DNA from 4 places in the Paenibacillus sp. FSL R7-0048 genome. Region 2 is predicted to be linked to each of the others. Evidence: predicted binding sites of a transcription regulator. Region 2 holds the regulator's gene; each other region holds the start of a gene.
What was found. The regulator Rex, encoded in region 2, represses fermentation and respiration genes when NADH is low (regulators of the CRP and FNR family bind a similar motif). The targets are predictions, from matches to a motif close to TTGTGAAATATTTCACAA.

Region 1 (3,390 bases), 4.7 Mb from region 2:
TTCACCATCTCTGGAGATTCATGTGTAATATCCAAATAAACGAACGTTGATTTAGTATGTTCCATTTCACTTACAATAGCTCGTGCTACAATATCCCGCGGAGCCAGCTCAAGCAGGTCATGATAACGTTCCATGAACCGTTCTCCATTAATATTGCGCAAGACTGCTCCTTCCCCACGCACAGCTTCGGAGATTAAAAATCTAGGAGCTCCCGGGTAACTAAGTGCTGTAGGATGAAATTGAATAAATTCCATATCTCGTATATGAGCCCCAGCGCGATAGGCGATTGCTACTCCATCTCCTGTAGCTACTTCTGGGTTGGTAGTGTATCGATATAATTGTCCTGCTCCACCAGAGCACAGAATGGTCGCATCCCCTTGCAGGAACAACCTTCCACCACCGGGCCGTTGCAATAATGCGCCTACACATTCTCCACCTTCAGTGATGAGATCGATAACATAATGATCATCCCAGACCTCAATATTCTCATGTTCGGCTACCTGTTCCGCCAATGCACGAACAATCTCATAACCTGTAGCATCCCCATTAGCATGCAAAATACGGCGGTGGCTGTGCGCACCTTCCTGAGTCAAAGCCAGTACCCCATCTTCCTTATCAAACAGAGTTCCTAAGCGAATTAACTCATGAACGCCTTCCGGCCCTTCATTAACAAGTGCATCGACAGCTGTTGAGGAGCAAAGACCTGCTCCGGCCATTAAGGTATCCTGCCGGTGGTAAGCAGGGGAATCATCCTCAGCTATAACAGCTGCGATCCCCCCCTGTGCATAGCGAGTATTACTTTCCATTACTGATTTCTTTGTGATCATTATGACACGCCGATCTTCACTGGCTTTAATAGCTGTGAATAACCCGGCAATCCCTGAACCAATAACAATACAATCTGTCTTTACCGTAGGAATATCCCGAAGATCAAAATCAACCAAATATTGTGGAATCATGACCGCTTTTCACCTGTTTCAACGAAAGAGTAGCGCATGCTACCGGACTTGTAGCATGCGCTCTAGGGATGTTCTGGCTTTGTCGGCGACAGCAGGCGGTACATAGATTTGTGGCTTCATCGTCTCCAGGCATTTCACCAGTTTTTTTAGATTATTAACTTTCATATTAGGACAAACAAGAAATTTGGTAGCAAAATGGAATTCTTTATCTGGACTATCCTTACGAAGCTGATATCCGGTACCATCTTCCGTTCCAACGATAAATTGCTTACGATCCGATTTCCGGCAATACTCCAGAATTGATGTAGTGCTGCCTACATAGTCACCCATGGCGACTACTTCAGGACGACACTCTGGATGAACTACAAATTCCGCATCTGGATATTTTGCTCTCATTTCTACTACATCTTTGACGGTCAACATGTCGTGAGTGTTGCAATAGCCTTCCCAAATAATCAGCTTCTTGCCCGTCTGATCTTGTACATATTGACCAAGATTCTTATCTGGGACCCAAATAATCTCTTCGGCGTCAAGGGATTCGATTACTTTCACAGCATTAGCAGAGGTACAACAAATATCGGTTTCTGCTTTAATCTCGGCGGACGAGTTGATATAAGTGACTACTTTAGCATTTGGATGTTGAGCTTTTAGCTTACGCAAACCGTCTACATTGACCATATCTGCCATTGGACAGCCTGCACGTTCATCAGGAATAAGGACGGTTTTGTTCGGGGCTAGAATTTTTGCACTTTCCCCCATGAAATGAACACCGCAGAATACAATAACTTCTGCATCTGTCTCTGCAGCCTTCTGAGCGAGTAAAAAAGAGTCGCCCCGGAAATCGGCAACCTCCTGAATTTCATCACGTTGATAATAATGAGCTAAAATGATTGCGTTTCGTTCCTTTTTAAGCTGTTCAAGACGTATACGAAGTTCTCGATTCTGTTCCTGCTTGCGCTCAAGCGCCAGAGCTTCCACCGATTGTTCTCCCCCTTAAATCCTCGCGGCTTTTCGCCGACATGATGTTATCAAATAGCATGCGCCATCATGGTGAAAAAATGAACATGCTGATATAAATAGTAAGTAATATTAATCACTAATGTACACAACGTTCCAGCCTCTGTCAATGTAACTGGACAGGCTTTAAGGCATAGAATCCCTTAAAAATTAAAATAAAAAATCCGGAGAACAGTTACGTTCTCCGGATAAATTTACATCATATGAATGGTGGACCCAATTAGGTAAGGCTAGTGCCCCCCACCTTTGTTGTCATCACCGGAACCGTCATTACCCTCAGAATCAGGGTTATTCGGGATATCCTTCGACAGGTCAGGAAGTGTGGACTGTTCATCCTCAGGCTTGCCTTGAATGCGAACTCGCACATCACCGATATTGTCGATGACAGGCTCGCCAACTTCATGGGCAACACCTTCGCCACCCTCTGGTTTACCATCCTCGGAAAGGAATCCTTGTTCAATCAGTTGTGTGATCTGATCAAGCTCAAGTGTTTCTTTCTCAAGTAATGTATTGGCAATCAAGTGCATTTCTTTGGAGTGTTTGATCAACAGATCTTTACAACGTTCGTAACTCGAAGTAATAAAGTTCTGCATTTCCTGATCAATCTCATAAGCAATGGAGTCACTGTAATTCTGTTCATGCCCAATATCACGACCCAAGAATACTTGACCTTGAGAAGATCCGAACTGCATAGGTCCAAGCTTATCGCTCATACCGTACTCCATAATCATGGCACGCACGATGCGCGTAGCCTGTTGGAAGTCACTGTATGCACCCGTACCGATCTCACCAATAAACAATTCTTCAGCAACACGTCCACCAAGTAATCCAGTAACCTTATCCAAAAGCTCCTGCTTGGTAACGATCATCCGATCTTCCTTCGGAAGCATAATAACATATCCGCCTGCACGTCCGCGTGGGATAATAGTAACTTTATGCACCATATCGGCGTGCTCAAGGAAGTAACCTGCAATAGTATGGCCTGCTTCATGATAAGCTACAATACGTTTCTCGCGGTCACTGATCACACGGCTGCGTTTCTCAGTACCTACGATAACACGGTCAATAGCTTCATCCACTTCAATCATGGAAATATCTTTACGGTTACGACGTGCAGCTAGCAAAGCTGCCTCATTCAGCAGATTCTCCAGATCAGCACCTGTGAATCCGGTTGTGCGTTTAGCAACAACATCCAGTCTTACATCTTTCGTAAGCGGTTTGTTACGAGCGTGAACCTTAAGTACAGCTTCACGGCCTTTCACATCAGGACGGTCAACCGTAATTTGACGGTCAAAACGTCCTGGACGAAGCAATGCCGGATCAAGTATATCAGCGCGGTTAGTCGCCGCTACAATAATAATGCCTTCGTTACCACCGAATCCATCCATCTCAACCAGCAATTGGTTAAGCGTCT
Region 2 (3,390 bases):
TTTGTGCTTTAGTTACCTCTGTTAGACCCGCTCTGGTTTTGGCAACATCCTTAGCGATATCACGCTCGTTCCATTGATCTTTCATAATATAGGCATAGAACTGGATAAGTCCAAACCCCAGGAGCAGAATCAGAACTGACCCCAGGAGGATCCATTTTTTCCTTTTCTTCAAGGTACAGCTCCCTTTCTAGTAATATATCTTTTTTGATTATATAACACACCCGCGCGTTTATCCAAAATTTCATAATTTTCTAGCTTTCCCAGCCTTAAAAATACACAAAAGGCCGCAACTTTTGCTAAAAGCAAAAAGTCGCAGCCTATTATTTATTCGTTATTCTCCAGACTTAACGCTTCAATAAACCTTCGAAGGCTTCTTGCGCTTTACGCCGGATAGCTTCCTCATCCAGGGTTAAGCATTGTCCATGCTTGATGACCTGTTTACCATTCACCCACACATGCTCAACATCCTTAGCGCTAGCAGAGTAAACTGCATGAGACAACAGATCTGTGTGTGGCAGCAAATGCGGCTGATCGATATCAATAGCAATGAAATCTGCTTTCATCCCTACAGCAAGTCTGCCTACATTATTTAAAAAGATGGACTGCGCGCCATATTCTGTAGCCATACGCAGAGCCTCTGGAGCTGGAACAGCCGTTGGATCACCGCTGACACCCTTATGAATGAGAGCTGCAAGCCGCATCTCTTCAAACATATCCAAGTTATTGTTGCTTGCCGCGCCATCCGTGCCAAGAGACACCTTCACACCAGCTTTTAGAAGATCAGTAACCCGAGCCACTCCGCTAGCCAGCTTCAAATTACTGCCCGGATTATGAGATACACCCACATTATGGCGAGCCAAGATCTCAATCTCTTCATCATTTAAATGAACACCATGTGCAACTATCGAGGGACGTGTGAACATGCCAAGCTTCTCTAAGTGAGCTACAGGACGCAACCCGTAATCCGCCACATTTTGTTCCACTTCACGTTTCGTTTCGGACATATGCGTATGCATCGGTAAATCCAGATCATGCGCTGCCTGCACGAACTTAACCAGGAAGTCCGGAGGGCAAGTATAAGGGGCGTGCGGCGAGATCATAGTAGTAATTCTACCTTCAGCCTTTCCATGCCAGTTACGGGCAAAAGAAATTGCTTCCGCAAGCTTGTGATTCTGTACATCCTCTGGACATAACCCGATCACACCACGCATCAATACGGAACGGATACCTGATAACTCAGCTACCTCGGCTACTCGGTCCATATGATCATACATATCGAGGAAGGTCGTAGTTCCACCCTTCAGCATTTCCAATACAGATAAGGAGGTTCCCCAGTATACATCATCACCGGTGAACTTTTCCTCCATTGGCCACATCTTCTCCTGAAGCCACACTTGTAGCGCTAAATCATCTCCATATCCACGCAGCAAAGACATCGCCGCATGACCATGTGTGTTTACAAGTCCAGGCATGAACAGCAGACGGCTGCCATCAACCACTTGCACTCCAGCTTCCATCTGAGGCTCTTCTTTTCCTATGTAAGTGATTAAATCATCTTCAATAGTCATATATCCACTCAGAACCGGCTCATCCGTTCCCGGAGTCAGAAAATACCCGCCCTTAATTATCGTTTTATTGTTGTTCATGTTCGCTTTCTTCCTTTCCATCCCGCAAGTAATAAGCAAGACTTTGCAGATCAGTTGTAAAATCAGCTGCATGCACCCGGATATTCGGTGGTGTCTTCAGAATCACAGGGGCAAAGTTCAAAATCGCTTCAATCCCAGAAGAAATGAGAATATCTGCTACATTTTGAGCTTCTGAATCAGGTACGGTAATAATGGCAATGCGAATACCTTGCTCACGAATCGTGCTGCCTAGTTCATCCATCGGTTGCACAGTAAGGGAGTTGATCTTACGTCCAACCTTAGGAGCGTACGAATCAAATATAGCCGTGATTTTCATAGTATCTTTAAGATATGCATTGTAATTAGACAAGGCATGTCCGAGATTACCTGCTCCAACTAAAGCTACATTAAGCTGTTGATCCAGCTTCAGGATATGACGGATTTTCTCAATAAGATACGTTACATCATAGCCGATACCTTTTCTGCCGAAGTCACCAAAATATGCTAAATCCTTACGAATCTGTGCGGGATTAAGATCAAGCTTTTGTCCAAGTTCCTGAGAGGAAACTGTTAATATTTCGCGATTCTGGAGATCATTCAAAAAACGCAAGTACACAGGCAGTCTGCGAACAACGGCTTCTGATATTTTATCCGATTTCATATTTTTCCTCCTAAAAATAGTAATGTTCTTGTGAAAATCCATATTTAAACGTCTACCTCTCCTTATTAAGGACGGTACTGTAACACACCGCCCTTAAGGATAAGGAGGAGCTAAACTGAAGACGAGCGTTTTAAGAAGCGCCGCCATCCTCTAGCCATTCCGCTATGCGAGGGACCATTTGATCAGTAAGCATATGCTCCATTTTGGGACCAGGCAATGAATAAAGGAAATACTTCCCGTAATGAGATTCAATAACCCTTGTATCATAAACAATAACTATTCCGCGATCCTGCGCCGTGCGAACCAGTCTTCCGAATCCCTGCTTAAAACGAATAACCGCTTGAGGAACAGATAATTTCATGAACGGATTCTTCTTCTGGGCCTGCAATAACTCCGACTTCGCTTCCGCCAACGGGTGATTCGGTGGTTGAAACGGAAGTCTCACGATGGCCAGGCAAGTCAGTGCTTCACCTGGAATATCTACACCTTCCCAGAAGCTGCTCGTCCCCAGCAATACGGATGCTGCACTGTCCTGAAAGCGGCGGATCAGCTTGCTCCGGCTGCCACCTTCCACGCCTTGACCAAGCACCGTAATCTCTTGTGAGGCCAAAGCCTCTTTAAGCGGATCATATACCTGACGCAGCATTTTATAAGAAGTAAACAGAACCAGCATCCGCCCACGTGTTGTTTTAGCAGCTTCCGATAATGACTGTACGAGTGTATCGACAAATCGAGCATCGCCCACACTCCCCTTCACACTAGGAAAATCACGCGGTATAACTAGCAGTGCCTGCTCGCGATACTTAAAGGGAGATGGAAGGAGTGAGGTCATTAGACGTCCCTCTTCTACTGCTTCGTTAAGTCCGAGATTATCAATCATAAATTGAAAAGATTTATCTACAGATAGCGTCGCCGAGGTAAGCACGATGCTTTTTTTCTTATCGAAGAACAACTCTTTAAGCTGGCTGCTAACATCCACAGGGACGGCATACAGCTGAAGTGATTTGCTGCGGTAATTTCCATTTGCCTCCAACCAATATACTACATTATCGTCATTCAGCCCCATAAAGAATCTTACTTGCTCACGTATGGAAGCCAAATCTT
Region 3 (3,390 bases), 2.0 Mb from region 2:
TTTTGTCTTTGCCGATCGTGATCAGCATAACAGGTACCATATGATCCGGCAGATTCAAGGTGGATTGGATAGCATCAGCATCGAAGCCGATCATCGGGCAGGTATCCCAGCCTTTATCTTTGGCGATCAGCATAAAGTGCATGGCAGAGAGAGAGGCATTACGTATTGCTTCATCTCTTTGAAAAGCATCCTTATCAATGTAAGCATTGTTAATCATCTCTATTTGCTCATCATATTCCTCTTGTGACATCGCTCCTAAAGCTTTAAGCCCGCCATAGATTTCTGGAGCCTGCTGATAAGCATGCTTATCTCCTAGCACTACAATAACTGCTGAAGCAGTATGGATTTTATATTGGCCGTAAGCTGCTTCGCGAATTTCTTCTTTTAAGCTCTCGTTAGATATCACTTTGTAATTTGTATGCTGTAGATTATAGGCCGATGGTGCCAATCTGGCATAAGAGAACATTTCCTCTAATTCATTCTGAGGGATGATAACCCCTTCCACAAAATTCATAGCGGATCTGCGTGACTGAATCAAGTCTGTAAAAGCGCTCATAAGTATTCCTCCGTTGTGTATGTATTCGGTTGTAAAATATCAACACCTGATATTTGTAAATAAACTAACTAAATGTTACTAACTCAAAATAACACAGCATATAAAATTCGTCAATGATAAAATTTATTGAAGTTAATCTTGAACACCCTGTTGTCAAAAAATAGGACATAAATTAGGATATTAGGATATGTAGAAACACAGTGAATGAAAGGGTGGATAAATTGATTAATAGTAGAGAACAATTGATGATAGATTTGCAAAGAATCGAAGAGAATGACTACGAGCTTAGAAGTGGAGAGGACATAAAGGATTATGGGAAGTTGATGCTTGAGCATATAGGAGATCCCGAGCCTGTACTGCGTGATGAATTGATTTATTCCACATTCTACAAATGGATTAATGAGAAACATTGGTTTAATGATGCGGAGCTTCGTGAACTGCTGTGGATACTTCTTGACGAGCAGCATCTTTTTTATCACATTGGGAATAAAGAAGATCTGACGGTGTATACAAGAACATTTTCTGTATTGGTTGTTGCTCTTATTCTCCAGAGGCATAGGGAAATGGCTATATTGGATAGCTCTGAATTTATAAAGGTGAAGCAGGGTTTGATTCGTTTTTATGAGGAAGAACGGGACTTAAGAGGTTATATGGAAAAAGAAGGCTGGGCACACGCAGCAGCCCATGGCGCCGACGCCTTGGATGAGCTGGTTTTATGCTCGGAGAGTGATGCCGCGGTGCGGGAAGAGGTTCTGGTAGTTATTCAAAAGATGCTTTATAACGATCAATACATATTCAGGGACGAAGAAGATGAAAGGATTGCTACTATTATAGTTACAATCATCGATCATCATTTACTTCCACAGCAGTCTATAACCGATTGGATTCTCAACTTGGCGCAATGTGGCAGTTGGCCTAGAAGCCACAGCCAGTACGTTACTCGAATAAATACAAAGAACTTCCTGCGTTCTCTTTATTTCAGGTTACTTCTAACAGAGAAGAATATGGACATTGTGGATGTTTTATTGAAAACTGAGAAGAATTTGAATGAATTTGTACATTAATTCACTCAAACGGTTTTAATTAACACTAGTAATTTAAATAATTTATTATAATGTAATAAAAATCACAAATGTTTATGGAAATTCAAAAACTTTGTGACATTTATAACTTGATAAGTGCTATAATAGAAATATGGCGTTAAAAGTTCTTATGTTTTTTATTACTATTAAGCAGCAAAGCTTATTGCAGAGGAGATTTGGATATGTCAGAATCAATCACTCAAACACAACCTGAACAAGAATCACCAAAAGTAGCTGTTAGCAAGGAACAAATGGATGTTCTTGAGCAGCTCTTGAAACCAGAAGTTCAGGAATCATTAACAGTCTTGGTGGAACAGTTGCCAAAATTAACTGAGCTTGTTGGCGTGCTTACAAAGTCCTATGACTTTGTGCAAACTGTCGCAGCGGATGATGTCTTGAAAAGTGATACGGTAAGTGCAATTAAAGAACTTGCTGAACCTGTAGTGCATTCCGCGAAGAATATGGCAGCTACAGTGATCGAAGCAAAAGATCGTGCGAATGAAAGTAACGAAGTTATTGGTCTTTTTGGTCTTATGAAGTTGTTGAAAGATCCACAAGCGCAAAAGCTTTTCCGTTTCGTAAATGCATACCTTCAAGTTGCTGGAGAACGCAGTAAGCAGAAATAATCATTTTCATATCTTATACGTAAGGGACGGAGGAAACATCATGTCTAAACATATTGTCATTCTAGGAGCAGGTTATGGTGGTCTACTAAGCGCCTTAACCGTACGCAAATATCTCAAAAAAGATGAAGCTAAAATTACTGTAGTTAATCAGTATCCTACCCACCAAATCATTACAGAATTGCATCGTCTTGCAGCAGGTAGTGTTGCAGAGGGTGCTGTAGCTATGCCTCTAACTAAGCTTTTCGCAGGGAAAGATATTGACCTGAAAATCGCGAAGGTTAATTCATTTTCTGTGGAGAACAAACAAATTGTTCTTTCTGATGGTGTGACACTTACTTATGATGCGCTTGTTGTAGGTCTTGGCAGCACTACAGCTTATTTTGGCATTCCAGGGCTTGAACAATACAGTATGGTATTGAAATCAGCTGCAGATGCTAACAAAATTCATCAACATATTGAAGATCGTATTCGTGAATATGCGAAATCGAAAAATGAAGCAGATGCAAACATCCTGATCGGTGGCGGCGGCTTAACAGGTGTTGAGCTTGTTGGTGAAATCGCGGATGTATTGCCTACACTTACTAAAAAATATGGCGTTGATCCTAAAGAAATTAAGCTAATGCTCGTTGAAGCAGGTCCTAAAATCCTTCCAGTATTGCCAGATGCATTAATCGAACGTGCTGTAGCAAGCTTGGAAAAACGTGGTGTTCAATTCCTGACAGGTCTTCCTGTTACGAATGTAGAAGGCAATGCGATTGACTTGAAAGACGGTCAAAAAATTATTGCTAACACATTTGTATGGACTGGTGGCGTACAAGGAAATCCACTCATCGGCGAATCCGGTCTTGAAGTTAACCGCGGTCGTGCAACGGTGAATGAATTCTTGCAATCCACTTCCCACAAAGATGTATTCGTTGCTGGTGACAGCGCGGTGGTCTTTGCAGAAGACGGACGTCCTTACCCTCCAACTGCGCAAATTGCTTGGCAAATGGGTGAATTGATCGGATACAATCTGTATGCCTTCTTGAAAAATAAATCGTTTGAAAGCTTTAGCCCAATCAACTCTGGTACACTTGCTAGCTTAGGCCGTAAAGACGGTGTTGCCATCGTTGGTGCAAGTTCTACT
Region 4 (3,390 bases), 2.4 Mb from region 2:
TTGCCCCAAGCAGTAGTGATCCATTTGACCGGATTATTCAAGCTGCTGCCACGGTTCGCCCTGCAGTAGTAAGTATTATCAATCATAAAGAAGATAATGAAGAATTAAACATTCTGGATGAGTCTGCACTAGGCTCAGGAGTGATCTATAAAAAGACAGGGAATAAAGCATTTATCATTACCAATAATCATGTCATTGAAGACTCCGGTAATCTCGAAGTAGTTACAGTGAACGGAGAGACTCGTAAGGCAACACTCGTTGGAACGGATAAAGTAAGCGACATTGCGGTACTCTCTATTGATGCCAAAGGAATCGATACCATCGCGCAGCTCGGTGATTCCTCTAAGCTTCGTCTAGGTGAAACGGTCATTGCTATCGGTAATCCGCTAGGACTTGGTGATACATTGACCTCGGGGATTGTTAGCTATACTGAACGGATGGTCCCCGTATCCCTTAATCAGGATGGAGTATATGACTGGGAACAAGAAGTGATACAGACCGATGCGGCGATTAATGAAGGAAACAGTGGCGGCGCATTAGTGGATCTGGATGGTAAGGTCATTGGAATTAACACAATGAAGATTTCAGATACGGGTGTAGAGGGTCTGGGTTTTGCAATTCCTGCGAATCATGTGATAGATATCGCTAATGAGCTGGCTGAAAAAGGACATATTGCCCGTTCGTACTTGGGTGTATATTCAGTTGATTTGAACAATCCGTACGTTCCACTAGCAGAAGATCAACGCAATGAATTGAACCTGCCGAACAGTGTTAAGGATGGAGTAGTTGTTCTAGAAGCCGTTGGCCCTGCGAAGGAAGCTGGACTGCAATTCAATGATGTCATTACCAAATTTAATGATCAATCAATCATATCTACCCTTTCTCTTCGCAAGTACTTATATAATCATACGAAGATCGGTGATGATCTGAAAATTACTTATTATCGAAACGGCGAGGCCAAACAGGCAACAGTTAAACTTCTTGAAAAACCACAGGAATAATATGCTGGAAGTCGGTATATAATGATATAGCAGTTACGACAAGTAGAGCGGACTACCCCTTCGATTCCGAGGGGGTACCTTCTTGAAAAAACGGATGAAAGTAACGTTTTTGGAAAAGCTATTTTTCTAAAACCATGATAATTATGCCAGAAAAAGGATCTATTTAGGGAATAAACACTAAGTGGCAGCCCTTACATTGGAAGGTAATACTTATTAGGGCAAAACCGGATATATTCGGATGCTTGCTTGCCTTTGCTAATCAGGTGTGGTAATATGATATCAATCATACATTTAGTCCCTAATTCTCGCATTGAAAAGGGCTGTCATATTTGGTAATACAACCTTTTTCAATGTGTGAATTTTTTCTTTGTTTGAAGATAAAAAGAACATATTAATTTAAATTTGTGGAGGTAACACACATGCAAACAGGTACAGTTAAATGGTTCAACGCAGAAAAAGGATTCGGATTTATCGAAGTTGAAGGCGGAAGCGACGTATTCGTTCACTTCAGCGCAATCACTGGCGACGGCTTCAAAACTTTGGACGAAGGCCAACGCGTTGAATTCAACGTTGTTCAAGGCAACCGTGGACCACAAGCCGAAAACGTTGTAAAACTGTAATAATAGAAGAAACCGTCCCAGCTTGTGAAAGTTGGGACGGTCTTTTTATATCTAGTTACTCACTATTTGACTTACAGGATGGGAGGAACGGCAATGAACTACCGGAAGAAACCTTTGGAAGAAATACCGGAAGAAAATACCGCAATTTGGGCATGTACCAATGAGGGATGCAACGGATGGATGAGGGATAATTTCGCATTTGAACATGCGCCTTCTTGCCGTCTATGTGACTCTCCAATGGTTCGCAGCACGAAGATGCTACCCCAATTGCTTAATTCGAATGGCGATCTCAAATCGCTGAAGAAGGGTATTTCCATCTAACCAATACCTAAATGAGTCAAGCATTTAATAGAACGACGAACCACTCAAGACGGGTAAACCGTCTTATTTTTTTTGCTTTCTTTATGCTAAATTGTGATCTTTGTCACAAATCATTTGAATTTCACCGTTAAATGACTATCTTTATGTGACATTTATCACAAAAAGAAGTTTAAATTTTTGACAGAATATAATTAACGAAAAGGGGAGAAGGAAGGGACAAATATGGATACAGTAATGCTGTCGCGTATACAATTTGCGTCGACGACAATATTCCACTATTTCTTTGTACCGGTATCAATCGGACTAGCGCTCTTGATTGCAATCATGGAGACAATGTACGTTAGAAAAGGTAATGAAGAGTACAAAAAAATGGCGCAGTTCTGGGGAAAGCTATTCCTCATCAATTTTGCAGTAGGGGTAGTTACAGGAATCTTGCAGGAATTTCAGTTCGGGATGAACTGGTCCGATTATTCACGTTTTGTGGGTGATGTATTCGGGGCTCCACTTGCAGTTGAGGCATTGGCAGCCTTTTTCCTGGAGTCTACTTTTATTGGGATATGGATATTCGGCTGGGATAAGGTGTCCAAGCGAGTACATTTACTGTCCATCTGGCTGGTAGCATTCGGTACGATGTTATCTGCATTCTGGATTCTAGCGGCTAACTCTTTTATGCAGCATCCTGTGGGTTTTGAGATAAATAATGGACGTGCAGAAATGAATGATTTCTTCGCGCTTATTACGAACGGACAATTGCTGGTTGAATTCCCACACACCGTACTGGCTGCTTATGCAACAGGTGCTTTTCTTGTAACTGGTATTAGTGCTTATAAAATATTGAAGAAACAAGAGGTTTCTTTCTTTAAGAAGTCTTTTCAGATTGCAGCCATCGTAGGGATTATTTCTTCTATTGGTGTAGCTGTTGCTGGTCACGCCCAAGCGCAATATTTGGTTGAAACTCAACCAATGAAAATGGCAGCTTCCGAAGGACTGTGGGGTAAGAGTGGTGACCCGGCACCTTGGACCGTATGGGCAAACATTGATCCAAAAAATCAAATTAGTAGTGGAGAATTTCAAATTCCTTATATGCTGAGTTTCCTTTCATACAGTAAATTTTCCGGTGAAGTTAAAGGTATGCTTGAGCTGCAAGCGGAGTATGAGCAAACCTATGGCCCCGGTGACTATATTCCACCTGTACGTACGACATTCTGGAGTTTCCGGATCATGGTTCTAGCAGGAACGTTAATGATTGTATTGGGAATGTACGCTATGTACTTAATGTGGCGCAAAAAAATGGACCGTCCGAACACTTGGTTTATGCGGTTTATGTTATGGGGCTTGTTGCTTCCTCCGATTGCGAATACAGCCGGTTGGGTTATGACCGAATTCGGGCGTCAGCCATGGACGGTATTCGGACTGATGACAACGGAAGACAGTGTGTCGCCTAATAT

Region 1: the regulator Rex is predicted to act here: its motif matches at 2,008-2,025, upstream of nadA (quinolinate synthase NadA).
Region 3: the regulator Rex is predicted to act here: its motif matches at 1,671-1,688, upstream of NSQ91_RS12045 (DUF1641 domain-containing protein).
Region 4: the regulator Rex is predicted to act here: its motif matches at 2,086-2,103, upstream of NSQ91_RS31625 (cytochrome ubiquinol oxidase subunit I).

What each region holds. Positions count from the first base shown of each region.
Region 1 is NZ_JBBORF010000001.1:73,456-76,845, reverse strand. It holds gene nadB (L-aspartate oxidase) at 1-959, opposite strand, end outside; gene nadA (quinolinate synthase NadA) at 999-1,937, opposite strand; gene ftsH (ATP-dependent zinc metalloprotease FtsH) at 2,207-3,390, opposite strand, start outside.
Region 2 is NZ_JBBORF010000001.1:4,790,115-4,793,504, forward strand. It holds gene NSQ91_RS21365 (cell wall elongation regulator TseB-like domain-containing protein) at 1-172, opposite strand, end outside; gene NSQ91_RS21370 (amidohydrolase) at 345-1,646, opposite strand; gene NSQ91_RS21375 (redox-sensing transcriptional repressor Rex) at 1,633-2,286, opposite strand; gene dinG (ATP-dependent DNA helicase DinG) at 2,417-3,390, opposite strand, start outside.
Region 3 is NZ_JBBORF010000001.1:2,770,488-2,773,877, forward strand. It holds gene NSQ91_RS12035 (nitroreductase family protein) at 1-556, opposite strand, end outside; gene NSQ91_RS12040 (DUF2785 domain-containing protein) at 778-1,620, shown strand; gene NSQ91_RS12045 (DUF1641 domain-containing protein) at 1,821-2,264, shown strand; gene NSQ91_RS12050 (NAD(P)/FAD-dependent oxidoreductase) at 2,305-3,390, shown strand, end outside.
Region 4 is NZ_JBBORF010000001.1:7,149,764-7,153,153, reverse strand. It holds gene NSQ91_RS31640 (S1C family serine protease) at 1-1,001, shown strand, start outside; gene NSQ91_RS31635 (cold-shock protein) at 1,421-1,621, shown strand; gene NSQ91_RS31630 (cold-shock protein) at 1,715-1,942, shown strand; gene NSQ91_RS31625 (cytochrome ubiquinol oxidase subunit I) at 2,165-3,390, shown strand, end outside.